2 regions of the Paenibacillus sp. plas6 genome follow, and region 2 is predicted to be linked to the other one. Evidence: predicted binding sites of a transcription regulator. Region 2 holds the regulator's gene; the other holds the start of a gene.
The links. Region 2 encodes NrdR, which represses ribonucleotide reductase genes. Its sites were predicted from a motif close to AACACNATATATNGTGTT; they were not measured.
Positions count from the first base shown of each region.

Region 1: the regulator NrdR is predicted to act here: its motif matches at 4,583-4,600, upstream of AC2TDL_RS17070 (adenosylcobalamin-dependent ribonucleoside-diphosphate reductase).

Region 1 is NZ_CM170151.1:3,868,400-3,885,316, forward strand. It holds gene AC2TDL_RS17045 (N-acetylmuramoyl-L-alanine amidase family protein) at 1-429, opposite strand, end outside; gene AC2TDL_RS17050 (YqzE family protein) at 566-760, shown strand; gene AC2TDL_RS17055 (hypothetical protein) at 767-1,639, opposite strand; gene AC2TDL_RS17060 (YqhG family protein) at 1,796-2,719, opposite strand; gene AC2TDL_RS17065 (DEAD/DEAH box helicase) at 2,733-4,469, opposite strand; gene AC2TDL_RS17070 (adenosylcobalamin-dependent ribonucleoside-diphosphate reductase) at 4,648-7,311, shown strand; gene AC2TDL_RS17075 (MerR family transcriptional regulator) at 7,590-8,000, shown strand; gene AC2TDL_RS17080 (DMT family transporter) at 7,997-8,914, shown strand; gene AC2TDL_RS17085 (MerR family transcriptional regulator) at 9,191-9,922, opposite strand; gene AC2TDL_RS17090 (ABC transporter permease) at 9,932-10,666, opposite strand; gene AC2TDL_RS17095 (ABC transporter ATP-binding protein) at 10,669-11,379, opposite strand; gene AC2TDL_RS17100 (IS6 family transposase) at 11,553-12,992, shown strand; gene AC2TDL_RS17105 (IS30 family transposase) at 13,414-14,373, shown strand; tRNA gene AC2TDL_RS17110 (tRNA-Asn) at 14,564-14,639, shown strand; tRNA gene AC2TDL_RS17115 (tRNA-Val) at 14,643-14,718, shown strand; gene AC2TDL_RS17120 (amino acid permease) at 14,907-16,256, opposite strand; glycine riboswitch at 16,522-16,597, opposite strand.
Region 2 is NZ_CM170151.1:383,063-399,979, forward strand. It holds gene AC2TDL_RS01920 (PspA/IM30 family protein) at 1-110, opposite strand, end outside; gene AC2TDL_RS01925 (ROK family protein) at 229-1,107, opposite strand; gene AC2TDL_RS01930 (methyl-accepting chemotaxis protein) at 1,189-2,919, opposite strand; gene AC2TDL_RS01935 (carbohydrate-binding domain-containing protein) at 3,276-5,081, opposite strand; gene murI (glutamate racemase) at 5,284-6,063, opposite strand; gene AC2TDL_RS01945 (2-hydroxyacid dehydrogenase) at 6,157-7,131, opposite strand; gene AC2TDL_RS01950 (Crp/Fnr family transcriptional regulator) at 7,427-8,122, shown strand; gene infC (translation initiation factor IF-3) at 8,147-8,620, shown strand; gene nrdR (transcriptional regulator NrdR) at 8,765-9,247, opposite strand; gene AC2TDL_RS01965 (alpha/beta-type small acid-soluble spore protein) at 9,443-9,661, shown strand; gene AC2TDL_RS01970 (lytic transglycosylase domain-containing protein) at 9,807-10,391, opposite strand; gene coaE (dephospho-CoA kinase) at 10,388-10,984, opposite strand; gene AC2TDL_RS01980 (MntP/YtaF family protein) at 10,998-11,714, opposite strand; gene mutM (DNA-formamidopyrimidine glycosylase) at 11,812-12,642, opposite strand; gene polA (DNA polymerase I) at 12,679-15,354, opposite strand; gene phoU (phosphate signaling complex protein PhoU) at 15,626-16,285, opposite strand; gene pstB (phosphate ABC transporter ATP-binding protein PstB) at 16,323-16,917, opposite strand, start outside.

The sequences.
Region 1 (16,917 bases), 1.0 Mb from region 2:
CATACGCTGAGATAAATCCTTTAAGTGTCGGGACGAGGTGCGATGCCAACGATTATCATCACTTAGCGCATAATCATGCGTACGATTGAGAATCGTTGGGATTCCACGACTTGTAAGTACCGCATACAGTTTTTTTCCTATCGCCAAATTAATATCTTTTTCCTGAACACTCCCGTTTGTTGCTCCGCCGTCAATCCCGCCATGACCAGCATCAATAATGACTGCTGTAGTCGGCAATAGCTGCTTCATATCGCTATGATGGGCACTCTCTTGCTCATCAGCACTGCTTTCATTTTGTAATAAACTTGCAGCAGAATAAACGATTGAAGTGCGATAGAGCTCATAACAAAGCAAATTACATAGTGCAATGATAAGTAAAAACTTGTTTAAATGATATAAGCCATGTAATCCCCATTTTTTTAGCTTCATAATCAGCCCTCTTTCAACAAAAAGTGTCTTGCATTAGGATGGCATTTTGCTTAAAGTTTCATACGTCGTTTGATTTTTGACTGATGGGGAATACTACAGTTAAGAAGCAGTTCTATAGTAAAAGGAGTGATTGATCGTGGGAAAAATAACTGGTACTGAGTACTTACAATATTTAACTGAACAGTTTGTCGAATATATTGAAAAACCGGCTGAGGAGCGAAAAAAAGCAAAAGAAAGAGCCAAAGCTCAAAAGGAGCAATGGCTTTTCCGTTGGTTTGGTGCCGGAGGCATGGGGATCATGTTTTACTTAAATAAACGTAAAAGTAAGTAATAAGAGCTAATAAACAGTTGGTTCGTAGAAAAATCCTTGCTTCCATAAACTATCATAATCAATATAGCGTGTAAGAGCTTCATTTTCGTCCTGTAATGCGACGTATAAATGAAGCTCATTCCATTTATGATAGCCTGTTACCGAATAGGCAGCAAATACAGTGTTATCCCAGCTTTCTGTTGTATAGCGTATTTGACTGCCTAATTCAATATTTGTTTCAATGGAATAATCATCAATCATTTTGTCATTTAAGACGAAACAGAGCGGATTTCCGGTTAACCAAGGCATTACATCGTAAGGTGAAAAGTATGCTACATTGATCGCGTCTGTCAGCACAGCAGAGGAGTCAGACGGCAAATAAGCGTATTCATCTTCTAATTGAAAAGTGCTTTTACCGGCAATATGTTGTTCCGTAATTGGAAACTGCTCCTGTAGAAAAGGCTCGATGTACGCAATTCCTTCATCAGTTTCCAGCGTTAAGATGACATGAAATGGATCGTAGTAGCTTAATAAGCTGCTATGTTCAGCAAGTAATCGTAAGCTAGTAACATCGCCTACGCCATATTCTCCTAAAATATAACCACCATCCTGTTTAGCATGAACGATCATATAGCCAATAACCTCTTTATCCTGATAGACAAGCACTAGCCAGCTATGTGTACCTGGTCCAAGTGCACTAATCGAAATTGTGGCATCTTTCCATTCCTCAAAGCCTTGCTGCTTTGCTAGTTCCTGCTGCCATTCGTTTACGGCTTGAGAAAGCTCATTTTGCTGTACAGTATGCAATAATGCTATTACCGTATGATAAGCTGCTGGCAAGCCAACTGTAAAAAGTATGCCAGCAAGCTTTATCGTAAGTAATGCAAGCTTTAGTTTCATTTAATCACCTCACTAATGTTAGCGGCTTGTCCTAAGCCGGCCTCTTCACTTATCGTAGCGAATTTGACATAAAAAGGCTGTTAGTTCTTGTCACGCATATTTCCCACAGCGAGCTTCTTTTTTTGTAGACTCTAGTCGTATTACCGTAACTATAGGCTAGTCAATCCCATCGAGATGAAATATTCCGCAATTCATGACAGATGCCGTAACACGAGGTTCATATTGCCAGCGAATTTCCTCCTTGCGTTTTTGTTGTAATTGAACAATTTCTTCTCGTTGATCTTCTTCGGCTCCCTTTAGCAACGGAGAGTAAAAGCTATCTAATCGTGCTAATTCCTCTGCTAGTCTGTTTTGTGCTTCAATTGCCCAGTCATAATTGTAATTTTTTAGTTTCCGCTCAAGATAGGCTTCCGCAATCGCTAATGCCTTGGAATAGGAGATGCCATTTTTCGTAATATGAACATTAGGAGGGATGCGCGGTGTAAGTCGTAAAGACTGTAATTGCTCATAAAAATTTTCGACACAGTGACCTGTAACAAGCGAAATACCTAAGCTGTGCAGCTCTTCACGCTTGCGGTCAGAGCTAAACTCCACAACATAATTAATCCCTAACCAAGCAGTGTATGGCCTGGAGGCATAAGGATTCATTGCACGTTGCTGTGGTTCCTGATAAAGGCATACATAACTGCCATTGCGTTCTGCAGATTGAAAAAGCTGCTGCAGTCGATTAGAGCCAAAATGCAAATGCTCTTGCGGCACTCGCATGATCGGTTTGGCAACAATGCCAAGTGCGCGCTCCAATGCTTTTTCGCCGGCTATTACAGATTCTTGTCGTTGCTCTGGTTGAGCTGCAACAAGTTCATTGTATTTTTCTGGATCAAATACAAAAAGAAAACTCATTGTTTCTGGCGTTTCATTTAAGCGATCGATGAAGCTCCAATAATAGGGGCGGTTTGTAAGCTCTCGGTCTGCTTCAGGGGAGAGCTTTACTTTAATATGATATGGTGATTTTTCTAAGATGGTACAATTTGTTGCTTCCAAATACCGTTGCACAAAACGATATACCTGCTTAGTGTTCATAATAATCACACCTCTATCGTAACGTTTTTTGCTGGTAGGATGTAAACACCTCACCGATGCTGCTAATTTCCTTGCCGAGCTGTTGATGGTTCGTACCACGCAAAATTGCTTTTGCAAGCTGTTGCTCGATAGAGCCGTTATTCGCCTCGATCCGTTCGATAATTTGGTCAAGCTCTCCAATAACCATCTCAAACAGATTTATTTTTTCATGAAGCAAATTTAGGATATGCTCCTCAATCGTATTGACGGTACATAGATTATATATATTCACATCCTGCGTCTGACCAAGACGATGTACGCGACCAATTCGCTGTTCAACACGCATTGGGTTCCAAGGCAGGTCGAAGTTAATCATATTGTTGCAAAATTGCAGATTAATCCCTTCGCCGCCTGCTTCAGTTGCAATAAGCACTCTTGCTTTTCCGCGGAATAAATCCATCATCCAATCTTTTTTACCGCGATTCATCCCGCCACGATAAGGAACAGCAGTAATATTGTGCTTATTAAAAAACTGCAGCAAATACTCTTGGGTTGCTCGATACTCGGTAAACACAATTACTTTATCGTTACATTGCTCGATTATTTCTAATGCCTTTTCTGCTTTTGTATTTGAAGTAATGGCACGAATACATTCCACGAGCTCCCATATTTTTGCGCGAATTGGAGAATCTTCACTTGTTTTCTTAAACATATTGACGAGTGTAAGAAATACAGCGTCACGACTGCTGCATACCTCACGCTGCAAAGTAACAAGGGAAAGGATGCTGCTAATGTCCATTCCTTCTTGATTAGCTTGCTCTTGGACGAATGTTGTGACAGCATCATATAGCGCCTGTTCCTCGTTTGAAAGTGCAAGATTGATATTTCGTACAATTCGTTTTGTAAAATGAATCCCGCCATCACTGCGACGATTCCGAATCATTATCGAGGATAGGGCATTCTGCAATTGCTCCTCATTTTTCGGTAAACGTTTATCAATTACAAAATTGCTATTAAACTCACCTTGTCCCCCTAATTGCCCTGGTTTTAATAATGATATTAAATTAAATAGCTCATCAAGATCGTTTTGAATTGGGGTGGCAGTTAATAGCAGACAGTACTTTTTGCTTAGCTGAACAGCGAACTGATAGTTGCTCGTTTTTTTATTTTTTAATTTATGCGCTTCATCAATAATAATTAAGTCATAATCAGTTGCAAGCACCGTTTCGCGATGCGGCTCGCGCTTTGCTGTATCCAGTGAGGCAACTACGATATCATAGCCCCAGCTATGGGCTTTTCGTTGCGCTACAGCCTGTATGCCAAATTTCGTATTCAGCTCCCGCACCCATTGCAGCACAAGTGAAGCAGGCACTAAAATAAGAGCTTTTTTAACAAGACCGCGCACAATATATTCTTTTAAAATTAACCCTGCCTCAATCGTTTTTCCTAAACCTACCTCATCAGCCAAGATGGCGCGGCCGCCCATTTCATGCAGCACACGTTTAGCTGTTTCGAGTTGATGCTGCATTGGTACAAAGTTAGGCAAGCTTCGCAGGCAAAGCAATTCATCAAATGATTTTATTAACGTCGCCTGTTTAGCCTCGACAGCAAGCTGAAACATACTCCACTGATCCCAAGGGCCATTTTGTTGAATGCGCTGTTGCAGCTCATTAAACCATGTCCGATTAAAATGAAGATTGAGAGAAGGATGAATCTGTTTTTGAACATCAGGCTGAGTGAAATATGGGTTAGAATGGATTGTATTATTCATAGCTTCTCCTTTACAAATCTGTTGCTTAACTCTATTATTGCCCAATCGCTATTAATCATAATCTTATTAAATCGATTTCGAGCGTCACAAAATTGATTAAAAAGTATCATTTGAAAACTAGATATTGTATGTTAATATTAATCTGTATACTATATGTTGAAGGGGTAGGAGTGAGCCCATGAGTAAATTACAAGGATTGAGTGAAAAAATATTTTTGGATCGCTATGCACGAAAAAATGCGGATGCAGCAAATGTCAAGCCCGGTGATACGGTGCTTGTTTTATTAAAGGAAGATCTTTCCTTTCCCGTTAAGGAAGCAGGTGAGGTACTAACTCGTCAAGGCAACGAAGTTGTTGTTCAGTTGCGCAATGGTGAGAAGGTAACTACTACGATTGAGAAGCTCACTCATGCGTTAGAGAAAACGCCTGGGGAAATGTGGGACAGATTAGCGACTGCAATGGCTTCAGTTGAAAACGAGGATAAAAAACAATTGTGGCAGGAACGGTTTCGTTACATACTAGACGATTGGAAGCTCGTTCCAGGCGGAAGAATTGCTGCAGGAGCGGGAACAAGTGACGAATTGACGCTGTTTAACTGTTATGTTATTCCCTCTCCGCATGATAGCCGTGGCGGAATTATGAATACACTTGCAGAAATGACCGAAATTATGGCACGCGGCGGTGGTGTAGGAATTAACTTGTCCTCCCTTCGACCTAAACGTACTACAGTAGTGGGAGTAAATGGAACATCAAGCGGCTCCGTGTCATGGGGCGGATTGTTTAGCTATACAACCGGCTTAATCGAGCAAGGCGGCAGTCGTCGCGGGGCATTAATGTTAATGCTAAATGACTGGCATCCTGATTTGCTTGATTTTATAACGGTTAAGCAAACAATGGGTAAAATTACAAATGCGAATCTGTCTGTATGTATTAGCGATGGCTTTATGGATGCTGTTAAACACGATAAGGAGTGGGATCTCGTATTCCCTGATACAACGGACCCGGAATATGATGAAATTTGGAACGGTGATTTAGCAGCATGGCGCAAACTTGGCAAACCAGTCATTGTACACCGTACGGTGAAGGCAAGAGAAGTATGGAGCACAATTATTGAATCTGCTTGGAAATCTGCAGAGCCAGGCGTTGTCTTTATGGAACGTTATAATAATATGTCGAACAGCTGGTATTTTAATCCGATTATTTGTACAAATCCGTGTGGTGAACAAGGGCTGCCTGCATGGGGTGTATGTAATTTATCTGCAATTAATTTATCTAAGTTTTATGATGAAAAAAATCATGATGTCGATTGGAAAGAGTTGGCTAAAGTTACCCGCTGGTCAGTTCGTTTTCTAGATAACGTAATTGATCGCACGCCTTATCATTTTCCGGAGAATGAAGCGAATCAGAAGAAAGAACGCAGAATTGGTCTTGGCTCGATGGGGCTTGCCGAGCTAATGATTAAGCTGCGTATTCGCTATGGTTCACCTGAATCACTTGAATTTTTGGACAAGCTATATAGCTTTATCGCCAAAGAGGCTTACTTGGCATCCTCAGAAATTGCAGGAGAAAAAGGCAGCTTTGGTGCATTTGATAAAGATCTTTATGTACAAAGCGGCTTTATGAAGGTATTAATTGAACGATTCCCAGAGGTAGGCGAGGCAATTGCCAAAAATGGAATGCGCAATGTAACAGTAATTACCCAAGCGCCAACTGGTTCAACAGGAACTATGGTCGGCACGTCCACAGGAATTGAGCCATATTTTGCCTTCAAATATTATCGCCAAAGCCGACTAGGATTTGATGAGCAATATGTGCCAATTGCCCAAGAATGGCTGGATAAGCATCCAGGAGAGCCGCTGCCAGACTATTTCGTCACAGCAATGAGCTTAAGTGCTGAAGATCATATTCGTGTACAAGCAGCAATTCAACGCTGGGTAGACAGCTCGATTTCTAAAACTGCAAACTGTCCAAATGATTTTACAATCGAGGAAACAGAAAAGCTGTATGAACTTGCTTATGAACTCGGCTGTAAAGGAGTTACGATTTACCGTGACGGCAGCCGTGATACCCAAGTACTATTAACAGATGAGAAAAAAGATGCTGACAAAGAAACAAAGGCTGTTGCTGTTTCAGCTGAGCAAGACAGTTTGCAGCAGTCGACAACCGCTGCTGAGCAAGAAAACAGCGAGCAATTAGATGGAGCGATGGATAGCAAGGGATTAACAAGACCGCCAGCGCTCGGTGAAGATCGTCAATATAAACGTCGTCCGCAAGTGCTGCAAGGTGCAACCTATAAAATGAACACACCGCTTGGTATGGCTTATATTACGATCAATGATCTGGATGATGTGCCTACTGAAATTTTCTTAATCGTTGGTAAAGCAGGCTCTGACGTATTTGCTATGGCGGAAGCACTTGGGCGCGTATGTTCATTGTTCCTACGCTATGGCGACCATGGTAATAAAACACAACTTCTTATTAAGCATTTGAAAGGTATCGGCGGTACTGGAGCAATTGGTTTTGGTCACAATCGTGTCGAGTCAATTGCAGATGCAGTAGCAAAAGCGTTAGAAATGCATCTAAATAACAAAGCGAACAGAACGGATCAATATGCGTATGAGCAGCAAGATGAAGGAAAGCAGCAGTTAAACTCTGATTACAAGGGAGCTGCAGCAGCAACAGAGCAGCAGACAGCAGCAAGTGAAAGCAACCATTACGCAGCAACACATGCGTCTGGCACAGGCTCGCATGTCGATCTATGTCCAAGCTGTGGGTCTGCTAGTCTTATTAATATTGAAGGCTGCAAGCAATGTACGTCTTGCGGATATAGCCGTTGTGGCTAAAAGTTAAGTTGGAATGCTTGGTGTATTGCATTGTGATGAATCATCTAATTTGCAAAAATGAGCATTTTGGTAAAATTATAGTTTTTGATTCATATTCACTAGAATATATAAACAATAAAGAGCGGCTGGACACGTGCAACCGCTCTTTATTGTTTAAGGCTTATTTTACACAATAAGTTACCTGCCTTCCGTAATAAATCGTAAAATATTTTTTTATTTACTTGACTTAGAGTAAACTCTAAGTTATAGACTTTTTTAAGAAGAAAGGAGAGTTTATTTTGTATTCCATTAGTGAGGTTGAAAAAAGAACGGAGATTAGTTCTTATACATTGAGATACTATGAAAAAATGGGGTTGCTTCCTCCGTCAAAAAGAAAAGTCGGAGGTCAACGAATGTACACGGAAGAGGACGTTCGTTTCATAAAGTTCATTAAAAGTTTAAAGCAAACAGGTATGTCACTAGAAGATATTAAGGAATTTGTAAAAGATGGTTGTATTTTAGAAAGGATTCATTCGGATATCGAAACGAAAGAACTCACCCCATCAATAAATAGACGAATTGAGATATTAACTAAGCACTTAGAGAAAATGGAAGAAAAAAAGAAGGAGTTAGATGAAATTATTTCTACAACAAAGCTAAAACTGGATACTTATTATTCTATATTAGAAGAGGACGAGCAAAGAAAGTGAAGCATTTAAAAATATACTTGATGTTAATAGGCTTCTCCTTTTTTACGGGAGCAACCTTTAATCTTGCAAAATATACAGTCGCGTATTTTTCACCCGCATCTGCTGCAGCATGGCGTTTTGGCTTAGCTGCTGTTGTTATGTTAATGATTTTAATCTTCACGGAAGGTGTAAAGAAAAGTCATTTGCAAAAGAATGCTTTTTGGTATGTTATGCGTGGGATTGTTGGAATATTTGGTTTTAATACTTTGTTTTTTGTAGGTTTGAAATATACATCTCCCGTGAACGGGGCATTAATTATGGGGTTGAATCCTTTATTAACAACGATTTTTGCTCGAATTATATTAAAGGATAACATAACAAAAAGAGGGGTAATAGGTATATTCTTCGCTTTCATTGGTGTATTGCTAGTTATTACGCAGGGTTCTATTGAGACTATTAAAACCCTATCAATTTCAGGTGGAGACTTCATTATATTTGCAGGAAACGTCTGCTGGGCACTTTATGGAGTACTTGGACGTCGATTTATAAAGGATGGCACGACACTATCTACAACCACATTTACTATGATAATCGGTGCTGCTAGTCTAATAGTGTTTTCTCTTTTTACGTCTAACCCTGTTCCGTTAATGAATATTCCAATTGGTGCATGGGGAGCAATTGCTTTCATGGCTTTTTTTACAAGTGTCCTTGGTTACCTATGGTGGAATCAAGGTATAAAAGAGATTGGTGCAAGTAAAACATCATTATTTTTTAACCTAGTTCCTGTCGTGACGATGATTATTTCCCTTGTTATCGGAATTCCGATAACTGTAATTCAAATTATTGGAGCTTTTTTAGTGATAATCGGTGTTTTAGCTGCATCGGGGATAATAAATCTTCCTAATGTTCATCGTAAAAAACATTCAGTGGTATAAGAGGCTTGAAGTGAATCTTTTTATTGATGCAATAATCAATTTTGACAAAGAGCGGCTGGACACGTGCAACCGCTCTTTGGTTTTAAAACTTGTAAGTTTATTGCTACCATAAGTAATCAGTATTCTATTCAAAATTACTACTAGCAAAAATTATCGCTAAAGACGGTTTTCCAGCAACATATCATTAAATATAAAGTGTTTAACTTGTTATTAGCAAGTTCATTTATGAAAATATCCATACTAAATATATTATTAAAGGGCTGCATTCCGTTACTGTTATTCAAATTTGGGTTTTTCATCAAATAAAGCTAATGTATGTTTAGCATCTGATATAGCCTCTAGTAGTGATGTGGCTAATTGATCCGTCACTGATACAATATCTTCCTCATCCGTTGGTGTATTTAATATTAAGACAATATCCGGATTGGGTTGATGAATTTGCTTAAGTAAACGTAATATGGCATTAATAGAATAATGGGCACTTCTTAAACTTCGTATAACTCGCAGTTGATCAAGTTCTTGTTCACCATATACTCGTTTTCCATTAGATAGTCTAGGAACTGTAATAAGTCCGTTACGTTCCCAATTTCGTAAAGCTTCAGTTGTAACATCTAGAAGCAATGCTACTTCCTTTCGAGAATAAGTACAAGAATTAACAATAGATTCTTTTCTTAACCATTTCTCAACTACTTTTGTAGCAGATAGAGCATGATTATATTCGCGTTTTAAATTTGCAAGATAATCTATCGTTAATTGTTGAGCCCTCGTAAAATCCTCTTTACCACACGCATATACAATTGCGCGAGCCTTTTTTCGAAGATTACCTTGTATAATTTCGCATCGAAAGAGGGTTCGCGCGACTCTTAACTGAAACAAATGGATATTCGAATAAATACGATAGCCGTTTGCTTTTCTTGGAACAGGGGAAATATAGCCCCATTTCTCATAAATGCGAACAGTGTTGGGATGTACTCCCACAAGTGCTGCTATTTCATTGGTTTTGTACACCCAATACACCTACTTCCATTTAAAGAATTTTACTGCCCCCCATAATCCAATTACAATGCAAAGAGTTAAAATCAAGATATGGATAAGTCCATCTGTTAGTGCTGCACCAGTACTTGTCTGCTTTAGTAAATGAATTCCGTGTGAGAGCGGTAAAATATCCATAATCCATTGAAATGATCGAGGCATGACTTCGTATGGAATCGTTGCTCCTGAAAACAGTAGCATTGTAAAGTAAGCAACTGAACTCCAAACATTTGCTGACTTTTGGTCAGGCACTAAGCTACCAATGAAAATGCCAATGCTAAATATCGCTAAAATAATAAAAAAGTAAGTTATAAGAAATATTGCCCATGATCGCTTTAGTTCATAATCAAATAATAGATGATAAACAAGTGAAACACCAATAAAGGATACGAGTGCTGAAGAAAGCTGAATTAATCCTTGTGCAAATAAAATTTGGAGAGGCGATGTAGGTGTTACTTGGAATCTCTTCAATATTCCTCTATGACGGTAATCTGCAATAGTTAGAGGTACCCCCATAACGCCAGTTGCTAGAATGCCAATTGTAATGACAGCTGCATACGATAATTCAAAGTTAGAAGCACCGACTGCATTGTCCTTACTTAGTAAATATCCAAAGACTGTAGCTAAAATAATCGGGAAGCAAATTCCAAATATAAAAATATCAATGCCCCGCCAAACGAGCTTGCCTTCTATTTTTAATAGTGTAAGAAATGTATTCATACTTAATCCTCCTCGCCTGAGAAATGTAGATACGCATCTTCTAGTGTAGCTTTTTCACTAGCTTTAAGTGCCTCCTGAATAGTACCATGAAAGACCGTCTCACCATTTTTTAGAATCAAGATCTTATCACATAATAATTCAACCTCGTCCATGTAATGTGAAGTTAACACAATTGCCAACCCTCTTTTTTTCATTGATAAAAGCTGCTTCCAAAGTATGCGTCGAGCCTTTGTATCTAACCCTGTCGTAAGCTCATCAAGAAATACTAGCTTAGGGTTTGATATTAATGCTAACAGTACTGCTAAACGTTGTCGTTCTCCGCCGGAAAGAGATTTTACAAGTTGAGTTTCCTTTTCAGCTAGACCAAATGTTTGCAACAATGATGATACATCAGCGGTTTGTTTATAAAGAGCCTTCCATTGCTGGCACGCTTCACGAATTGTTATTTTATCTTGAAAATTTGATTCTTGAAATTGTACCCCCACCTCTTGAAAAACTTCCTTGCGATGGAGAATCGGTGATTTTCCGAGCAATAAGAGCTCTTCGTACTTGCTTTTTTCAATTCCAAGTACAGCCGCAATTGTAGAGGATTTTCCTGCTCCGTTTGCTCCCAGTAAGCCAATTACCTCACCAGATTTGACACAAAAACTAATGTTATTAACAGCCAGTTTAGTACCGTATGTGACCGATAAATTTTTAACGGTTAAAACCATATTAGTCCCTCCTTATTAGATTCCGTATTGTAAAAACTTTATATATATAATTGAGGGTTTTCCTTGATATATAAGTCTCGGAAAGCAAAAAACTTGCCACCCCCATAGTTTTAGGTTAAAAGTAAGGTTACCACACCGAACACTTAATCCCAAACAACTAGGAAGTGACAAGTTTGTATCCTCAATTATTAACCTATTTACTTGAATTTATCAAGTACCAAGATCAAATTATTAAAACTTTACTTACTCTTCTTATCGGTAAAAACATGTTTGATAAACCTAAAGAAGAGCCAATCAATAAACCATATCGTAAGCTTCAGGTGGATGATCTTCCGATCAACGAAACTCTTCAGAAGCTTGATTATCGAATCCTTCTAACAGAATACCTAGAGAAAAACGGTAAACATCTAAAGCCTGTTCAAAGGCGTTTGAATGCAAAGACGACTGTACCTAAATCTATGAACTGTCCGAAGTGTGGTGCTCCATCGGATTATCTTTATGCCAATAATGGGGGCAAAGGACAGTATCAATGTAAGGTATGTTCCTGTCTGTTTAATGATAAGAGCCGCTATTTGAAAGAGGCCATTTTAAAGTGTCCTCATTGTTCTAAGACTCTTGAAAAAATCAAAGAGCGAAAAGACTTTAACGTGTTCAAGTGTAAAAATAATGATTGTCCCTATTACCAAAAGAAACTAAATGGTATGTCTTCGAAAGAGAAGAGACAGTTTAAAAAAGATCCTCAATCCTTTAAGTTAAGATACATTTTCCGGCAGTTTCACATCGATTTTCAGCCATTGTCTAAGTCTTCCCCCAAAAAGCCCAAGGTTGATTTATCCAGGCTGTATGCGTCGCCACATACTTTGGGGCTCATTTTAACCTATCATGTCAACTATGGACTTTCGGCCCGTAAAACAGCTGCACTCATGAAAGATGTACATGGGGTAAGCATATCGCATCAAAGTATTTTAAATTATGAGAATGCAGTTGCCCTAATACTTAAGCCTTACGTAGATTATTATCCCTACGAACTTTCTGACCAGTTCTGTGGAGACGAAACCTACATCAAGGTGAATGGGCGTTGGCATTACTTGTTTTTCTTCTTTGATGCGGTAAAAAAGATTATTTTGTCTTACCCAGTATCGCCAAATCGGGATACAGTGTCAGCAATCCGTGCCATTGATGATGTCTTAATGAAACTGAAAGAGATTCCTAAAGATCTTACATTTGTGGTGGATGGCAATCCGATTTATCTCTTAGCTCAGCACTTTTTCGCTCAACACGATATTCAGTTCGACATCAAGCAGGTTATTGGACTTACCAATGAAGATCCTGTGTCAACGGAGTATAGGCATCTCAAACAAGTTATCGAAAGACTAAATCGCACATTTAAAGGCAATTATCGTTCAACACACGGGTTTGGATCCGAACAAGGATCTGTTTCTTTTGTGACCCTGTTTGTAGCTTACTTTAACTTTTTAAGGCCTCATTCTGCATTAGAAGGTAAGGTGCCAGTGCTTAATCCAGAGTTACTGCAGCTCCCGAATATGCCTGCGAGATGGACTAAACTGATCGCTTTAGCACAACAATGGATTAACGAACAACAACCAGCCTAACTTTTTGGTTTAGCAGAGCCCGAAGTAAAAACGAGCAATCGGCGGAGCGAACTCTTGACAAACCGAACTAGCCAATGGTTTAAAATGGAAAAACCAAGGGCTATTTAGCATGCCTTCTTTTTGTCCCCGTCGCCCTTGTTAAAGTAGAGTCAAACCATTGGCGTGTTTGTCAAGAGCGATTGCGTGGCCTTTCCACCCAACAAATGGGAGACGACCCGAACACCTATTGAGTTTTCATAGAACTTTTGACACTACCTTAGATTCGGAAATAAATATATCAAAGGGGGGAGGGGGTGGTGTTAAATTGGAGGGTTTTTTATATGATAGATTGTAATATGAAGTGCGACACCTAAAAAAATAACCCATGACGAAAACTCGTGTAGAATGAAGTTACCACACACCATCTACAAGGAGGCTCGTCATGAGCTATACACATCTTACCATAAACGAGCGTATAAAAATAGAAACATTATTTCATTTAGGCTGGAGTGCGAGAGCCATTGCACAGCAGATCAAACGCCATCATTCTACGGTGTCTCGTGAGCTTCATCGTTTGAATACCTCGTCTTCTGCTTATGAGGCTAGCGATGCGCAAGCAGATTACCAGCGCAAACGCATGCAAAGCAAGCCTAAAGGGAAGTGGACGAAAGAAAGAGAACATTACCTTACTCAAACCTTGGCTGCAACGTGGTCCCCAGAACAAATTGAAGGGCGCATGAAACAAGACTATCCTGAGCAAGCGGTATCCTTCAAAACCATTTACCGCTGGATTTACCAAGGTAGGCTAGTCCAAGGGAACACCATCTTCTTACGACAGAAGGGAAAGCGTAGAAAGCCTCGTGAAAGCAGAGGTCGCTTTAATCTCGGGTTATCCATCAGGCAACGTCCAAAAGAAGTGAAGCAACGTGAATCCTTTGGTCATTGGGAGCTTGATACTGTCGTTTCTAGCCGTGGTAAAAGTAAAGGCTGCTTGGCTACTTTTGTTGAGCGAAAAACACGCTATTACCACGCTGTAAAAATGCCAGACCGTTCAGCGGCATCTATGGAGCAAGCGGTTGCTACGGTGCTAGAAGAACTCGCGTTGCCTATGCTCACAGCTACCGTTGACCGTGGAAAGGAATTCGCCTGCCATCAAGCATTGTTAGAAGAGCATGGCTTGACGGTATACTTTGCTGATCCATATTCATCTTGGCAAAGAGGCAGTAACGAAAATGCAAATGGACTTCTCCGAGAATTCTTTCCTAAGAAGTACGACTTAAACACCGTTGATCAAGCTGAACTTCAATGTGCTTTGGATTTAATTAACCATAGACCACGCAAATGTCTGAATTGGAAAACTTCTCATGAGGCAGTTATGGAAGAGTTGTCGCACTTAGCTTGACAATCTATCATATAAATAAGCCCCACTTACACCTAATCCCTAAAGAAGAATACATTAATTAGCTGAATATATTAGTATAATTTTTTTGTAAAAGGGGTTGTCAATGTAATTGACTTATATTAAAATAAAAGTCCAGCAACTTCGTGTAGCTGGACAAATTGTCAGTACAACTTTACATAGTACTTATTGTTCCCTGATAGCTCAGTCGGTAGAGCACTCGACTGTTAATCGAGTTGTCACAGGTTCGAGTCCTGTTCGGGGAGCCAGTTGGAGGATTAGCTCAGCTGGGAGAGCATCTGCCTTACAAGCAGAGGGTCGGCGGTTCGATCCCGTCATCCTCCACCATTAATAAATATCCTTTAAAGTAAACCATCAATTAAACTGATGGTTTTTTTGTTTTTATCTATCCGTTCGGCCAACTAAGCTCAATAATTGGTGCTACAGGTGTGCAAGGGGATAGCAGGTTATACAAAAAGCGGTTGGAAGGAACCAACCGCTTTTTTACTATAATTTATTTACTTTAATTATGATCTCTATTTAAATGATTTCATATTCTTTTTTGCACGAATTCGATATAAAACGATAAGTATCATAAACCAAATTGGTGTTAGTAATATTGCCGTGCGTGTCGATTCAGCATAAAGCATTATCCCTAATAAAAAGACGAAGAACGTTAACACGACATAGTTTATAAAAGGAGTAAGAGGCGCTTTAAATGTTGAAGCTTCATGTGACGCTCTGTTTTTCTTATTATAAATAATGTGTGAAATTAAAATAATACTCCATACCCATATAAAACAAATAGCACTAATAGTTGTTACTAAGCTAAATGCATCGTCTGGCATAAATTTGCTAAGCAAGGCGCCAACTGATACGACAATCGTTGAAACAACTAATGCATTTTTAGGTACACCTCGATGATTTAATTTTGCAAGTTTTGTATTCGCTTGGTTATTTAAACCTAGGTTATACATCATACGGCTTGTTGAAAACATCCCTGAGTTCCCTGCGGATGCTGCTGATGTTAATACAACTAAGTTAAGTAGACCCGCAGCAAACGGAATACCCGCTAACGTAAATACTTGTACAAACGGTGAGCTATTTGCATTCATTGTATCCCAAGGGTTAATTGCTAAAATAACGAACAATGCACCAATATAAAATAGCAAAATTCGTATCGGCAGTTTATTAATTGCTGTTGGAATATTTTTCTTTGGATCAGCGGTCTCAGCTGCTGTAACTCCGATAACCTCTACTCCTACAAATGCAAAAACAACCATTTGAAATGAGAGTAAAAACCCCTCTATACCGTTAGGGAATAGTCCACCATGAGCCCATAAATTTGATACACTAGTTGTACCTACATCTGTTTGCAAACCAGTAATGATCATATATAAGCCGATAATAATCATTGCAATGATTGTCACAATTTTAATAAGAGCAAACCAAAACTCTAATTCTCCAAACAGTTTTACAGTTAATAAGTTTAAAATCAGTAGTACAACTACACAGATAAGTGAAGGAACCCATTGCGGAATATCAAACCAGTATTGTGTGTACATGCCTACTGCAATGACGTCTGCCATTGCTGTCATAATCCAACAGAACCAATATGTCCACCCCGTTACATAACCTGCCCACGGACCGATATATTCAGTTGCAAAATCGGTAAATGTTTTGTAACCTGCATTGGACAATAATAACTCCCCAAGGGCACGCATAACAAAAAATACTACAATACCGACAATTAAATATGCCAAAATAATACTTGGTCCAGCAAGGGCAATCGCCTTACCTGAACCTAAAAATAATCCAGTACCAATTGTACCGCCAATTGCTATAAGCTGAACGTGACGACTTTTTAAATCTCGCTTTAGCTCCATGATGATGCCTCCAAGATAAATTTCTTGAAACAATATAGCTGAATAACTGAGCGAGTTCACTTACGGATGTTTTGAGGGATTTCTTTGTGAAAATAAAGCAAAAGGAAATCCATATAGAAAACAAAAGAGACTAGTGGAAATAGCACTAGTCTCATTAAACGTTAGAATAACAAAAAACTGTAACATGTTAAAGTAAAAAATCAAATGACGTAAACTGGTCACAGTAACTTAACATTCAAGTTCTTAAGCTAAAGAAAGCTTGCTTTATTACCCTTCTGTCCTTTTGCCTGAGATAGTGAACCCTTCGGCGACGCTAAGACGTTCTCTCCAGAAAATGCTCCTGTAATAGTTTAACCCAAAGCATTCAACGCGTTGTCTTTACTTGCTGAAAGCAAGTTGATATGTTATTTCAAGATAATAGCTATGTTATCAGCACTTCAAGTGTTTTGCAACAAATGAAATATTAAAATTTTTAGACAGAAGAATATTCCATGAAAAATGATCCCAAAATTGTTAAATTAAACTCGTAAGACAACTATATCGTGACGATTCTCTGCATCGTAAAAGAGACTAATGAGTATGATAAGACACATAATCAAAATTTAATATTGATATTTGGCTGTTAATTCAACGACTAGCTCCCTTCGTTCAAGAAGCAGTT
Region 2 (16,917 bases):
TCAAGCTCACGTAATACCTGATCAATAATTTTCACAGGATCCTCTAGCTTATCAACCGCTGCATTAACATTAGCTTTCCCTATTCTAAACAAACGTTGAAAAATACTCATTGTTCTATACCTCCCAAATTTTCACATCACAGCCATAATTACTTTTACATTATAGCCATTAATACGAAGGTAAAAAATTAATGTTTCATATTTGTGCAATTTATTTTTACGGTGATAGCTAGTTGCGTTTATGCTCTAGTAATCCAAGGGCAATTGCTCCGCACAATCCCGCATTATCCCCTAGTCCTGGTGCAATAATATATTGGTCAATTTGCTCAAGAATAAGCTGATGCTGAACATAACCGTTTAAATTAGCAACCACTTGCTTTCTAATTAGTGGAAATAGCTGCTCTTGGTGCATTACACCCCCACCTAAAATAATTCGTTGTGGAGATAAGAGCAATATTGTCGACATCAAAGCTTGCCCCAAATAGTAGGCTTCAAGCTCCCAAGCCTCATGATCCTTAGGAAGCTCATGACCTTTTATGCCATATCTTCTTTCAATCGCTGGACCAGCGGCTACTCCCTCCAGGCAGTCCTTATGATACGGACAAAATCCCTCAAAACTATCCTTTGGATGACGTTTAACTGGAATGTGGCCACCTTCAGGGTGGAGCAGTCCATGTACTAAATTGCCTTCTACGTAAACTCCAACCCCTACTCCTGTGCCTATTGTATAATATACACAGCTTCTTACGCCTTTAGCACTGCCCCACATCGCCTCTGCAAGAGCAGCTCCATTGACATCTGTATCAAAACCAATTGGTACACTAAAACGTTCTTTAAGCTTGCCTAACACATCTACGTTTTTCCAACCTGGTTTAGGGGTAGAGGTAATATAGCCATAGGTTGGACTATTACGATCAACGTCAATTGGCCCAAATGTACCTACACCAAGTGCATCAATTTGCTCGTTGGAGAAAAAATGATAGATTTTCTCAAACGCAATCTCTGGTGATTCTGTGGGAAAACTAATTTTCTTTTCGATATTCCCTTGCTCATCGCCAATCCCACAAATGATTTTAGTTCCACCTGCTTCAATTCCACCTATTCTCAATGAAAAAGCCCCCTATAATAATTATTAAGCTTCTCACTTTAGCTTCAATAACATAATAGAGGAAGAGCTTCTTTCTGTACACTATCTATGCGAAAAAATACTGTCGTATAAGGAATCCAAAGCAGAGACAATCGTTTGTGAGTGATTTTCGATTTCTTCCAATTGTTCTAATGCAGCTTTTCGATCGTTATTTTCAATACAGCGAGCAACTGCTTGCAACTTTTTATGAACTTCACGATGCGGAGCGTCAATACTTTGGAATGTTTCATTTTGATTCAATCTACCATTTGCTCGCATTCGATTGTACCATTCTCCAAGACGACAAGACTCTACATCTCCTGCTTCCTTAGCATCTAGCGCATGATAGCCTAAAATGCTGTTATATGCCCACCAGCCCCATAACAAATGATCTGTTTTTAAAATGCGTATCATATGGTCATCAGAAATTCTGCCCATAAAACGAATGGTATCATTGCGCAATTCATTGACCTTATAGCTAACATCATAAATTTTTTGCCCCGTTTTTGTTGCATTATCTCTAATGATTCCGATATGCTTCAGTAATTGTCCGGTTCCGCTAGCAATATCATCTGTGGCAGCAGTTTGCTGCTCAATAATCGCAGCAATATTGGATGTTCTGTCGCCCATATCCTCTATTCCAGTAATAATTGCTTTAAGATGATTTATTGCGGTGTTAGTCTTTTCACCTTCGTCTAACATATTTTGCTCCATCGTTAAAGTCATCTTATCAACTAGATTGGACGTTTCTAGTATTTCAGTAATCATCCCTTTAATTTGCTCAACAGATTGACTTGTTTGATTAGACAACTTGCGCACCTCATTAGCTACAACCGCAAACCCTCTGCCTTCATCACCTGCTCTAGCAGCTTCAATAGCTGCATTAAGAGCCAGCAGATTGGTTTGCTCTGCTATTTCATTAATAAATGAAACAACATCTGTCATTTTTGAAACTGCACTATTTAGACCAACAAATTGCTTTCTAATCTCGCGCATTTCCTCTACAAGCTGGCTAATTCCGCTTAAAGCTTCCCCAATGCTTGTCTCACTTTGGCGTGCTGAACTCACCATATCTTCACTATTTTCAGCAACCGTTAATGCATGCTTAGCAATTTCTTGAATAGAAGCTGCAAGTTGCTCAGCTGAAGAACTTATATTTGTTGCTGCATCAATTGAATGATCCACAGAATCTAACAGCTCACTTACTTCATCAATCTCAATTAAAGCCTCAATAATTTCTGAATTTGTGTTAATAAATTTAAACTCATGGGCTTCCTGATAAGCTTCAAGGGCAATTTGCGAATCTAGCAACATTAGCTTTTGTAAACTAATAAGCGTTGCTGTAGCCTTGTTGCCACCTAGCTTTTGTATAATTGCAGGAATTAATAGCTCATAAATACGAATAAACGAAGCGATAAACCAATCTGATGTTAATTGTATTTTGGAATGAACCTTGCCTATTCTTTTACGATTTTCGATATATTGCGCATTCGGTTCAAAACTGCCAATTGATTTAATATAGTTACCATAGGTTTTAATAAACTTTTCTTCATAGCTGTATTTTTCTAGGATAGCTTTTGTCTCTGGTAATTGACATATTGCCTCATAATGTCTACGGGCTATTAGTAGTGCATTCTCTTCTATTATCGAGGATATTGAGTGGATTCTATCGATGTCTTCTTTGTGTAATTGAATAAAGAACATTTTTTTCTCAAGCTCTGTTTCAATATTCATGTTAAGCCTTTGAAAATCAGTGACTAAAGAACGTTTTTGTCCTTTTATAAATTGAAGCATGCAATCCCTCCCTTTATATATCTATATTCGAGCAAAAAGCAAACTTCTACAAAAAATGTCATAGTTCACATATAATAAAAAACGTCGGCAAATATTGGATTAACATAAAAGGCGAATTTTCACACAATGTTAAAATTTTGTGAACTTTATTTATAAATAAACTATTATATGTAAAATACTAAATTCTATATTTAGAATTACGATGAAAAATGATTGATTTCATATACAAAGAGAATAGAAAGAACTTACATAATTACATTTTATCACAGTAAATGGATTAGTGTACAAATTATCAAAAAAAGCTTACGATAATCATTATTGATAAACGACTATCATAAGCTCGTTTAACTATTAATCTATGGACCAAATCGGCTTTTTCTTGTTGTTAAACCATTTTCATCAATATAGCTAACTATCTCCTTTAGCGTGAAACTTACGATTTCTGTACCTAGCTGGGATGGTGTCATTTCGCCTAACCCTAATCCTTCAACAAGCTCCGATTGCCCGCCGCTTAATAGCGTATAGTTTTTTCCAACCTTTAGTTTAGGAGAACTTATGACAACTGTCTGATATGTTTTTTTCGGACTAAACGCTATTAGCACATCATTCTCATTATTTACAAGTTGAATGAATGTCCCTGCCTCCTGCGTTTCAGGATAGTACATTAACATTGAGGCTTGCGTTGATTGTTCAGCAGATGGTGCCATCGCCATACCGCTACTGCCTACAGCAACTAAGGTGCCGCCTGTCATCGTAAAGCTTCCATCATAATCAAGTGCTCCGTTGCCGTTTCCTTCTGGTCCATTAACAACAACGATACCGCCGCTCATCTCGATATAGCCGTTAGAATCAAGACCATCCCCGTTTGCATTGACGCTAATTTGCCCGCCTGTAATGGTTAGCTTAGCGTTTTCATCTGCTCCGAACCTTGCACCGCCTCGACCAGCAAATGCTGAGCCATCGTTCCCTCCGGCAACATTTACCCCATCATCTGCAGAAGTAATATCGATCACTCCGCCGTTAATATTAATTTCAGTACTTTCCAGTCCTTCATATGAATTTGCAATAGTAATTGTGCCATCACTAATCGTTAAAACATTATCGGCATGGATACCGTCATCACCACTAAAAATTTGAAATATGCCGCCATAAATTTCAACAGTACCATCACTATGCAGAGCATCATCAAAAGCATTTAGCTCGAAATTACCGCCTTTAATTGCCATTGCTCCCGCCGATTTTATCGCTTTCGCGCTGTTGCCGTCACTGGCTGAAGCTTCTTGACCACCGCCGCTTATAATGTTGTAGCTGCCATTTATAATTGACAAATCTCCAATCGAGTCCATTCCGTCTGAACCTGAATGAATGACAAATTGACCATCCTCAATATAGATGCTGCCAAGCTTGTCCTCATTATCGTTAGTAGATTTCAAGCCATCTCCGCCAACATTTAGGTTATAGCTGCCTTGCTTAACCGCTAATAAATCTCTGCCGATTATTCCATCATCGACTGAATTTATTTCATATTGTCCGTCAGCAAGCAGCAATATATCTTTACCGACTATTGCATCATTATAATTGGCATTGACGATTAGCTTGCCTTGTCCATTTATCGTTAAATCAGACTTACTATATAAAGTTCCTGAAGGTTCATCATTTCCGTTTGCAAACTTGTAGTTATTCCCATCCGATAATGTATTCGTCGTGCCAGTTGCAAGTGTAATAATTGCTTTTCCTGCATCCTCAACATAAATAGCAGCCCCATCTTCATTATGAATAGAAGCACTATTTAATATAAGTCTTACCTCTCCTTTATTTTCAAGATTTACAGTAACACTACCATCGTTTAACTGTCCACTTAGCACATAAGTACCTGGTAAGGCGACCGTTACATCTGTCCCATCAATAAATACACCATTTTTTGCAGTCGTAGTAACTTTATTTTCATTAAATTGAATACTCTCTGCCGTATCTTCATTCCATTGATTATCTATATCTGTCCTCGTGAATTTTACTTGCCCTTGCACACTGTCATCTGTTTGCAGCTCCTTGCTTGAATTTCCAGGCAAGCTGCTTTGCTCTGTTGACTGACTGCATCCTCCAGCAATAAGCATAAGCGTGAGCAATGAAGCTCCCAGCCATTGAATTCCGTCTAGCTTCATCAATATCACCTCTCATCTCTTATCTTCACTTATACAGAGTATAAAATAAGTAAATTAAATACAGCTTAAATTTTACTGAAACATAAAAATGCATAAAAATACCCCAAAAGTTAGGCTTCTTTATACGAAATTCCAATTGATCAAACTTACAAATTGGAAAAGAAGCTCAGACTAACTGTTGGGGTGCTTTGACAGTTATATGTTAAAGATTACGTTCCTGTAAATATAATAGTGCGTTCTTCATTTTCTCATTGTAAGCAGCGTCTTCAGCAGTATTATAAAAGGTAACGTTTCCTGATCCTTTTCCTCTAGCTAGTCCATAACGATGGAGCTGTGCTGCTAGTCTACGCACTGTACCTACGCTGCCATCCACTATTCCAATATGCTCTGGCAAAATGCTTTGTAAGAGAGGTTTAAAAAATGGATAGTGTGTGCAACCAAGCACAATCATTCCATATTGCTCTAAAGGGTACGGCTCTAGCTTACTGAGAAAATAATCTTTTACTTCCTCATCATCAAATCTCATCGCTTCACAGAAAGGGACAAGCCTCTCCATAGGCAAAGAATCAACAATTCGATTGTCATCAACTCTCGACACTAAGGCATAGTATTTAGGCATCGATAGCGTTAATGGCGTAGCAAATACTAATACTCTTAGACCAGTCGAAGCATTCATTTCCACTGCTGGTTTCACCGCAGGCTCCATTCCAATAATAGGGATAGAAGGATACATTGCTCTTAGCGTCTCAACAGCGATGCTAGTTGCTGTGTTACAAGCGATAACAAGTGCATCAATATCATGATTCATCATTTCACTAACGGTTGCAATAACGAAATCTTCAACCTCTTGCTTACTTTTCGTTCCGTAAGGAACATGTAATGTATCTGCTACATAATAATAATCTTCAGTCGGTATTCTGCGAATCGCTTCGCTTAACACGGTCAAACCGCCCATACCCGAATCAAAGATGCCTATTGTCATCGTAATCTTACCCTCTTACTTTATAACATACCTTGCTTTAAATAATACCATGTTTATGTAATACCATGTAGATGCAATGATATAATTCACTTCTTATTGTTTTAACTCAGGGACAATATAAATCTCCCCTGTTCCAAGTAAACCATTAACCAAATTGCGAACAGCGAGATTTGCCATCTCATTGCGCGTTGCTTCTGTAGCTGAACCAATATGAGGGGTCATTACAACCTGATCCAACTTCATAAACGGATGATCTGGCGGGAGTGGTTCCTCCAAAAAAACATCCAAACCTGCACCAGCAATTGTATTGTTCCTTAAAGCATCAATCAATGCTTGCTCATCAATCGTTGCCCCGCGAGATGCATTAATAAATATAGCATGTCGCTGCATCAGTGAAAACTGCTTCTCTCCAATTAGTCCTTTAGTAGCAGAAGTTAACGGAGTTAATAACACTACAAAATCAGAGGTAGAAAGCAACTGTTCCAGATTTTCATATTTGATTCCCATGCTTTGCTCAAGCTCTAGCTTAGGGCTGCGAGAATAATAGGCTACTTCCATATCAAAGCCGTAACGTGCTCTTTTTGCCACTGCTTCACCAATTCGTCCCATACCGATAATACCAAGCTTGCGATGATGTACATCAAGACCAAACAACTTTCTCCCCTCGTTGCCACGCCAATTGCCATTACGAATATATCGATCAAGCTCGGCAATTCGTCGTGCACAGCTAAGCATTAAGCCAAAAATTAGATCGGCTACTGTATCATCAAGCACATAAGGAGTATGTGTGCCAATGATATTGCGAGCTTTCATCGCATCAATATCGTAATGATTGTAGCCTACGCTCATCGAGCTAATAACTCTTAGCTTTGGCGCTGCCGCAAGTAGCTGATCATTTACCTTCATTGAACCACTAGTCAAATAACCTTCCACCTCTGACAAATAGGCTAGCAAAGCTTCTTCGTTTCTTGCTTCATCAGGTCTCCAAGTCGTTATTTGGCAATGCTCCTCTAAATAACGATATGCTTCATCTGGTAATCGTCGATCTACAAATACAAGCGGCTTCATCCCAACACTCCTTTTTGTATCATCAAATTAATAATAGCTCTTACTTTGACAGAATACAACGAAAAGAGCTTTTTCGCTGCCTCCCAACAGCGAAAAAGCTCTTTTCTAGTACAATTTTATTTAATTGATTGATAAACGAGTCTAGAATCGTTATCATAAAATTAAGATTTATCCATACCTCCTTTACACTTAAGATCTATTCCCTTCTCCCAGAACTAGCATAACAAGTGTATATTTGTATTTCTGTAACAAGGATTACAAAAAAATATAAATTATTTTAAAGCGAGGAATTAACTTGAATACAATTGATATGAACAAGTTAAGAGTTTCCATCCCCTTTTTTAAAGATATTGATGAGTCATTGCTCAATCAGCTTGTACCATATATGCGAGAAGAATCTTTTAAAAAGGGTACGATTATTTTCCATGAAGGTGACGAAGGTGATCAGATCTTTTTTATTAAAACAGGTATGGTTAGTATTTATACGTCAAATAAATCAAAACGTATTACGCTTACCTATCTAACTAAAGGAGAATATTTCGGAGAAATGGCGTTAATGCGGCCAGGTCTAACTCGCTCAGCTACTGCTGAAACATTAACGGCTGTAAAAGTGTATTCATTGCATCGTTCTGATTTTCAACAACTAGTTGAAAAAGATCGCAACTTACCATTTTTGTTGCTTAATTATACGATGGAGCGTTTACGTAAAGCAAATATGCAAATTTACGACCTAACATTTCTAAATGTACAGAATCGGATTATACGTCGCTTGCTGGATCTAGCAAAGGAGGTTGGTCGCCAGCGCGAGGATGGCAGCCACATTATTCCGATGAAAATAACCCATCAGCAGCTTGCTGATACAGTAGGAGCTGCTCGCGAAACTGTATCTAAAATGATTATTGAATTACAAGATAAGGAACTTATTCATCTTAATAATAAGCGATTAGCAATCCTTAAGCCGCAGAAACTAATTGAATTATTAAAAGACTAATTGACGCTTATAAAGGAGCAATAAATGGCACGATTAATGAATGAAAAAATAAAAGCATCTGAGGTGCAATTGCTTGACCCTAATGGCAATCCACTAGGTGAACTGCCTACTTCCAAAGCATTGCAGCTTGCGAAAGAACAACAAGCTGATCTCGTTTGTATAGATATTATGCAAAGTCCCCCTCTATGTCAGCTAATTGCTCGCGGTAAAGCTAATTCTATACTTAAACAAGAAAATGGAGCACCGAAAAAAAGTAAAGAAATAAGATTAACGCCTAACATCGAGCAACATGATTATGAGACAAAACTAAGACAATGTGAAAAGCTGTTATCAAGCGGGCATCCTGTAGATCTTGTAATCAAGCTAAGCGGCAAACAAGGTCCAGTCGCTAAAGAACTGTTACAAGAATTAATTAATGACTTAAAACCATTAGGTAAACCAGCTACTGGCATCCAGCTTAGCGGCAAGCAAGCTGCAGTAACCATATTGCCGCTATAAAAACAAAAGGAAGTAGGCAAGAACAGACAGGCACTTTGCATAGTAACGAAACAAAACTTGCGTACCAGTTTCTGTGTTGCTTACTTCCTTTATTTATAGAAAATAAAACCATTGCTCAGCGAACATTTCAGCTTGTCCACTGCTTTATTTTTCCTCTAGATTACGTGCATTTGTTGAATTTGAAAGCAGCATATTAAGCTCCTTCATAAACATATCAATGTCTTTGAACTGACGATATACTGAAGCAAAGCGCACATAAGCTACTTCATCAACTGGGTAAAGTTGATTCATTACAAGTGCTCCAATTTCACTGCTTTCCACCTCAGCCAAAGCTGTTGTACGTAACTCTTTCTCGACCTCAGAAACGATAACTTCAAGGCGTTCAACTGGAACTGGTCGTTTTTCGCAGGCACGAATTAAACCGCGTAATATTTTGTCACGGCTAAATTCCTCCCTGCTTCCATCTTTTTTAATGACGATAAGGGGTGTTTCCTCTATCATTTCAAATGTCGTAAAGCGGCGATTGCAGCTCTCACATTCACGACGTCGGCGAATCGATTTATTTTCATTGGCTGGCCGTGAATCAAGCACCTTAGTTCCAGCGTAATCACAGTAAGGACATTTCATCTTTTATTCCCCTCCTTTTACACACCATCATTTTATAGTTTCTGCTAAGACAACATCCCCAAAAGCTTTAAAACATTGTTTTAACCTTTCCCTATTGCACGTTTATGGTCAACATTCTATTGGTATACGTTTCCTGTATTAAGATAACAAAGAACGCACATAATACTTTTACCAACCGCAAGGAGGTGAAAACTAATGTCACAAAACAACAACAATAGCAACAATCTTCTTGTCCCTCAAGCTATTGCAGCTCTTGATCGTATGAAATTTGAAGTTGCACAAGAGCTTGGTATTGCGATTCCACAAGATGGCTACTATGGTAATGTAACTACCAGAGAAACTGGTTATATTGGTGGATACATCACTCGTCGTCTAGTTCAAATCGCTGAGCAATCTTTAGCTGGTCAACGTTAATGGATAACTATAATACAATAAACAATGGGACTGTTCTTCAATTGAAGGGCAGTCTCGTTGTAAATATTATAATATTGCATATTTCTGCAGTCTAGCCAATTATTCTACAGTTTAGCCAAAATTAATATACATAGCCTTATAGCGATTAGAGATCAGGATATAATTCCTTATATTTGTTATAATAGTAGATAACTTTTTGAACATAATTTCTCGTTTCCCCAAAAGGAATTTGATCTGCTGTTTCATATAATCCATCCCAAGTGTGTTCAGATAACCATTTTGCTACATTTCCCGGACCTGCATTGTAGGCAGCAATGGAAAGTACAATATCGCCTTCATACCGGTTTAGCAAATGTGCTAAATACCAAGTACCAAGCTCAATATTCAGCTCAGGATTCATCTTTAACTCCTCGTTTGAAGCAATATTCATATCAGTGCGTTCAATGATCCATTCTGCTGTAGTTGGCATTAACTGCATTAAACCAACCGCTCCTTTAGGAGATTCACTGCTTGGTTTAAAATTAGATTCTACCCGTATAATTGCTGCAATCAAATGAGGGTCAACTTTGTACTTTTCTGACTTATTAACAATTAGCCCTCTATATTTAATTGGATATAATCGCTCACTTACCCAAGTCGATTGTATGAATATAAATGCAATAATAATGATGAAAGTAAACAACAAGAGCCTTCTGCGCAAAATCTTATTTTTATTTCGTTTCTTTCTCATAACGTACGCAGCCTCTGTATTAAATCAATAACTTGCTGCTCAGTATGCTCTAACGAAGAACTATTATCAATGACCCAATCCGCTAATTTTCGTTTTTCTTCTATATCCATTTGCAGCTTTACTCTTGCTGTAGCCTCCGCTTCACTTAAACCATTACGCTTCATTAATCGTTCAATTTGCACTTCTTCTGGGACATAAACTACAGCTATACCTTCGTACAGATGAGCTTGTCCAGTTTCATACAATAAAGGAATATCCGCTACAATAAGGGCGTCAGGCTGCTGCTGCTTGTATATTTGAAAATACTGCTGCATTTTTTCACGGATCGCAGGATGAGTGATCTGTTCCAATTGCTTGAGCTTTTCTGCATCAGCAAACACAACCGCTCCTAATGCTTGTCTATTTAAACTGCCATCAGCATGCAGCATATGCTCTCCAAATTGATTTACAATTTGTAGTAGAGCAGGTTGACCTGGCTCTACTACTTCACGAGCAACCTGATCCGCATCAACAAGCAACGCGCCATGCTTTACAAATAAGGCGCTAACTGTACTTTTTCCGCTTGCAATCCCGCCTGTCAATCCGATCAGCATTGCACTTCACCTCTTAAAAAAATTTACTTATTCCTAATATAATTAATAAAATTCCGGGTAATCCACTTATATAATGAATGATTGGCAAATGACTTAGCTTTCGCCCGAGCACTGTTCCGCCAATTAAAAACAATGCGCTGCAGAGTGCAATAATCATCGGTGTTGTAATGGCGTGCAGCCCGAGCAACGCTGCCGCTATTCCCGCTCCAAAAGCATCTAGTGACAAAGCAATGCCTAACATAAATGCTTCTGATGCAGAAATTGTGCCAGAATCATCAAAATCTGCCGTTTGCGGTTTACGTAAAATTTGAATAACAATGCCAAGTCGCTTCAGTTCAAAAGTAATAACATTCGCTGTTTTCTGTGCTCCCTGAATGTCTTGCTCAGTAACAGTTTTATATTCTTTAGTGTTTACTTCTTTAGCAAGTCCATTCCTTTTTTCGCTGTCCTCTTGCATCCCCTGATAAAATTGATATATCGCCCATAGCCCAATACCAATTAATATTAAAGCACCAATCCGATTGGCTGCTGTTACCGATAAATGTGTAGACAGCCAACTTCCTGCTTGCATAGATACACCAATTACGATTCCAGAACAAATAGCAATAATAACGATGGAAAGCAGCGGGATTTTTATTTTCCGCAAACCATACGTAATTCCAACACCAAAGCTATCTAAACTAACAGCTACCGCAAGTGCCACTACAGAAGCTAAATGAGCCAGCAACATATTCCTCTCCTTCCCGCACCTCTAAGATCCGCTGTAGACGAATACCCACAGGCGTAACCTATCATATGCGATGCTGAGAAGAAGGGTGATTCTTATATTATTTCATTTTTTGGCAACGAGGACAAATATGGGTGCCTCTGCCTCCTAATACAAACTTAATTATAGTTGTACCGCATCTTGAGCAAGGCTCATTTTCACGACCGTAAGCCAGCAGTTGCTGCTGAAACATCCCCATTTCACCTTGCCCGTTAACATAAGATTTAATCGATGAGCCGCCAGCTTCAACAGCCGAAGTGAGCGTTTTTACAATCGCTTCATGTAGCCTTGTCCATTCACTTTTACTAAGTGATGACGGACTGCGCTCGGGATGAATGCGGGCAGCAAATAACGCCTCATCTACATAAATATTACCGAGCCCAACAATTAATTCCTGATTAAGTAATAATGGCTTAATTTTAGATGAGCGGTGCTGCAGCTTTTCACGCAGCACCTTAACTGTAAACTGCTCTGAAAGCGGCTCTATACCAAGCTTTTTTAACGGAAGCTCGTATAAATCCTCGCCTTCCTTAAACAAATGCATCGTGCCAAATTGTCTAACATCTTTATATCTTAATTGAGTGCCATCGGTAAATGTAAACACTACATGGGTATGCTTTTCCATTTCCTCATGCTGCTCATAAACACCGTAACGGCCTTCCATGCGTAAATGAGAGACAAGCACTAAGCCATCAAGCAAAAAACGGATAAATTTGCCGCGACGAGTTATATCTAGTATCGTATGTCCAGCAAGTGCGTCACAAAATTGCTCAATATCAGCAGGCCGTTGAATAATTCTTGGCAGAAAAACTTGCACCTGCTTAATTTTTTTCCCCTTAACCAGCTCTCTAAGCGTTCTTGTTACCGTTTCTACCTCTGGTAATTCTGGCAATGCCTCTCACCTCTACCCCATTTGCTTTCTACTATTTTATTTTGCTTCATACCAAGTATCGCCATAGCTTACATCAGCAACAAGCGGAACGTCAAGTTTAATTGCTTCTGCCATTACCTTCGGAACAAGCTCCTTCATCAATTCAAGCTCATCCTCTGGTACCTCAAACACTAATTCGTCATGCACTTGCAGCAGCATACGGCTTCTAAGCTTGCGCTGTTTAAGCTCTGCATTCATACGCACCATAGCAAGCTTAATAATATCTGCTGCTGAACCTTGAATCGGTGTATTCATGGCAATCCGTTCAGCAAAAGAGCGAATATTAAAATTAGAAGAATGAATGTCAGGCACATAACGACGACGGTCTAATAATGTGACAACATAACCTTTTTCCTTTGCTTCTTTAATAATATTGTCCATATAGGTGCGCACACCTTGGAACACATTAAAGTATTGTTCAATAAAGCGAGCTGCTTCTTTGCGCGTAATGCCAAGGTTTTGGGACAGTCCAAAATCACTTATGCCATACACAATTCCGAAATTAACAGCTTTTGCCGAACGACGCATATTGCTATCCACTTGATCTGCACTTACACCAAACACATCCATCGCCGTTTTGGTATGAATATCGTGGTTATGAATAAACGCCTCTTTCAAGCGCTCATCCCCAGAAATATGGGCAAGCACTCTTAACTCGATTTGCGAATAATCGGCAGATAAAATCTTCCAGCCCTGCTCAGAAGGAATAAATGACTTACGTATTTTACGTCCTTCCTCCAAACGAATTGGGATATTTTGCAGGTTAGGGAACTGTGAGCTTAAACGCCCTGTTGCTGCAATCGTTTGGCGATAATAGGTATGAATATGTCCCGTATTTTCACGAACCTCTTTTAATAATCCTTCAATGTACGTTGATTGCAGCTTAGCAAGCTGACGATAATCTAAAATTAGCGGGACAATTGGATGATATGGAGCTAATTCCTCTAGCACCTCAGCGTCAGTAGAATAACCTGTTTTTGTTTTCTTTCTAGCAGGCAAGCCAAGCTTCTCAAATAGCACCTCGCCAAGCTGCTTCGGTGAATTGATTTTAAACTCCGTACCAGCAAGCTCATAAATTTGGGAAGTAATGCTCGCTAATTTCTGTTCAATTTCCTCACCTTGACGTTGGAGCTCTTCACGCTCGACTTTTATGCCCTGCTGCTCCATCGCCGCAAGGATACGGGAAAGCGGACCTTCGAGATCATAATAGAGAGAGTCCATTGAGTTATCTTTCAATTGCTCATTCAGCTTAGGCACAAGCTGCTGCACAATGCTTGCCTTGACAGCCAAATGCTGGAATAGTTTATCTTGCTCAGGAAGCTTGAACTTTGCTCCTTTTCCGTAAACCTCATCATCTGCTTGCAAGCCATACAATCCATTACGTTCTGCAATCGTATGCAATAGTTGGTTGCCATCCGTTGGATCTAGCAGGTAAGCTGCAAGCTGCACATCAAAATGAGCTCCGCCAAGCTTAATGCCATGCCAATGCAGCGCTAGTTCTGCTTTATGTAAATCGTAGCCGTACTTTGCAGCGTCTTCATTAGCAAGCCACTGTTTAACTGGATCCATTGTCTCGCTGAATAACAGCTCATGGGAAAAGACAAACACATCATTACCGAATGCTAAAGCAATCCCTTCTATAGAAGCATGATGTGGATTTTCGCCAATTGCTTCAATGTACAAACCATGTGTTTCAGGTTTAGATGCAAGCACATTGATTAACTGAGCAATATGCGGCGATTGCTCATCTAACTGATATATATTAAGCGCATCGAGCGCTTGTTTTGCTTCATCTGCAGTTGAGCCGCTGGCTGCACCTACGTTAAGCCGCTCAAGCAATGACTTAAATTCAAGCTTTGCAAGCTGTTCAGCCAGCTTAGCAGAATCGTAGCCATTGTAGCTAAATTCATCCTCTGTCAGCTCAATTGGCACTTCACGGAAAATGGTAGCAAGTTGCTTACTCATTAAAGCAGACTCTTTATGATTTGTTAAATTTTCTTTAAGCTTACCTTTTTGAGCATCGAGATTAGCCAGCACCTCTTCAACAGTTGGGAACTGATGAAGCAGCTTTAATGCAGTCTTTTCACCGACCCCCGGTACACCAGGAATATTGTCCGACGTATCCCCCATCAATCCTTTAAGATCAATAATCTGCTCTGGCTTTAAGCCGTATTTCTCTTGAATTGTATCCGGGGAGTAAAGCTCGACCTCGCTAACACCTTTACGCGTAACCGCAATTGTGACGTTGGAGGAGGCAAGCTGAAGCATATCTTTATCTCCAGAAATGACTAGCGTCTCAATTCCTTCCTTATCTGCTTTCGCACTTAGCGTACCAATAATATCATCTGCCTCGTAGCCCGCAATTTCGTATTGGGCAATACCGAAGGCAGTAAGCAGCTCTTTTAGCAACGGAAACTGCTGCGATAGCTCTGGCGGTGTCTTTTGTCGACCCGCTTTATATTCTTCAAATTGCTCGTGACGAAAATTCGTTTTTCCTGCATCAAAGGCAACCAATATATGTGTAGGCTTATGTTCTTCTAGCAGCTTCAACAGCATTGTTGTAAATCCATAAATCGCATTCGTCTGCATGCCCGAAGAATTTGTAAGAGGAGGCATAGCGAAAAACGCACGATATGTAATACTATTTCCATCAATTAACATCCATTTTTTCATTAGAAGCTGCACCTCATTCTATTAACTTATCGCTTCATTATTTTTCATCTATACTATGATACCACAAAAAGGACCTTCCCTAATCATATTGTGAAGGGAAAGTCCTATATAATTGTTGATATATTTTATAGCAAAACGGTTACAGCTCCCCAAAAATGGGTTCTGGGAGAATGCAAGTGTAGAGAATTGGAATGATGATAACGGAGGGCATAGAAGGTACATTTGCGAGGAACATCAATACAGAATAAAACTCGTATGCTTGAACAAGGTGCTAAGCATTCAAATCAGGTCGCTTACCAGTTACGAGATAGACGACACTTTCGCCGATATTCGTAGCGTGATCTCCAATGCGTTCAATATAACGCCCGACAAGGCTTAATGTTTGCGCCTGGGCAATATCGCTAGGGTTTTCTATCATTAGGATTAAAAGCTCACGTGTCATTTGTGAATATAATTCATCGATCTGATCATCGTCTTTGGCCATTTTATAGGCAAGGTCGACATTTTCATGTAAGAAGGCTTGCAGCGCTTCATAGGTCATATTGCGAATAATTTCTCCCATAAGTGGAATATCAATTAACGGCTTAATAAGCGGCTCGCCGTGCAGCTTAATAGCCGCTTTCGCGATGTCTACTGCCAAATCCCCCATCCGCTCTAAATCACTTGAAATCCGAAATGCGGCGATTATTCGCCGTAAATCTTTGGCAACTGGCTGCTGGGTTACAATTAGCTTTGAGCCAAGATCTAATATTTTTTCTTCCATCTCATTGACGTGGAAATCATCTGCAATTACTTTTTTCGCTAGCTCTGAATTATTGCTTTTTAATGCTTGAATGGCTTCATCCACTGCATTTTCAACAAGCTCACCCATTGTAACGATCCATTGATTTAGCTGTTCCAAACCTTGATCAAAATCTTTGCGCACGATCATCATTTGTCTCCTCCTAATTATTTATCTCGTAGCTTCCTTAACCAAACCGACCGCTAATATAATCTTCGGTTCGTTTATCACTAGGATTGGAAAACAGCTGCTCTGTTTCATCGAATTCGATTACTTCTCCGTTTAAGAAAAATACGGTTTGATTCGAAACGCGTGCTGCTTGATGCATATTGTGAGTAACCATTACAATCGTATAGCGTTCGCGCAGCTCCTGAACAAGCTCCTCAATTTTTAACGTTGAAATAGGATCTAAGGCTGATGTAGCCTCATCCATAAGCAAAATATCTGGATTAACCGCAAGCGCACGAGCAATACATAATCGCTGTTGCTGTCCGCCAGATAAGGAAAATGCTGAACGTTTCAGATGATCCTTTACCTCATCCCATAATGCCGCTGACTTAAGACTGCTTTCCACAATTTCATCTAGCCTCTGCTTATTTGTAATACCATGCAAGCGCGGGCCATAGGCAATATTGTCATAAATGGATTTAGGAAATGGATTGGGCTGTTGAAACACCATTCCGACCTTTTTCCGTAAAGTTTCAACATCAACCTCCTGCGAATAAATATTGACATTGCTAATAAGCAGCTCCCCTTCAATTCTAGTTCCTGCAATCATATCA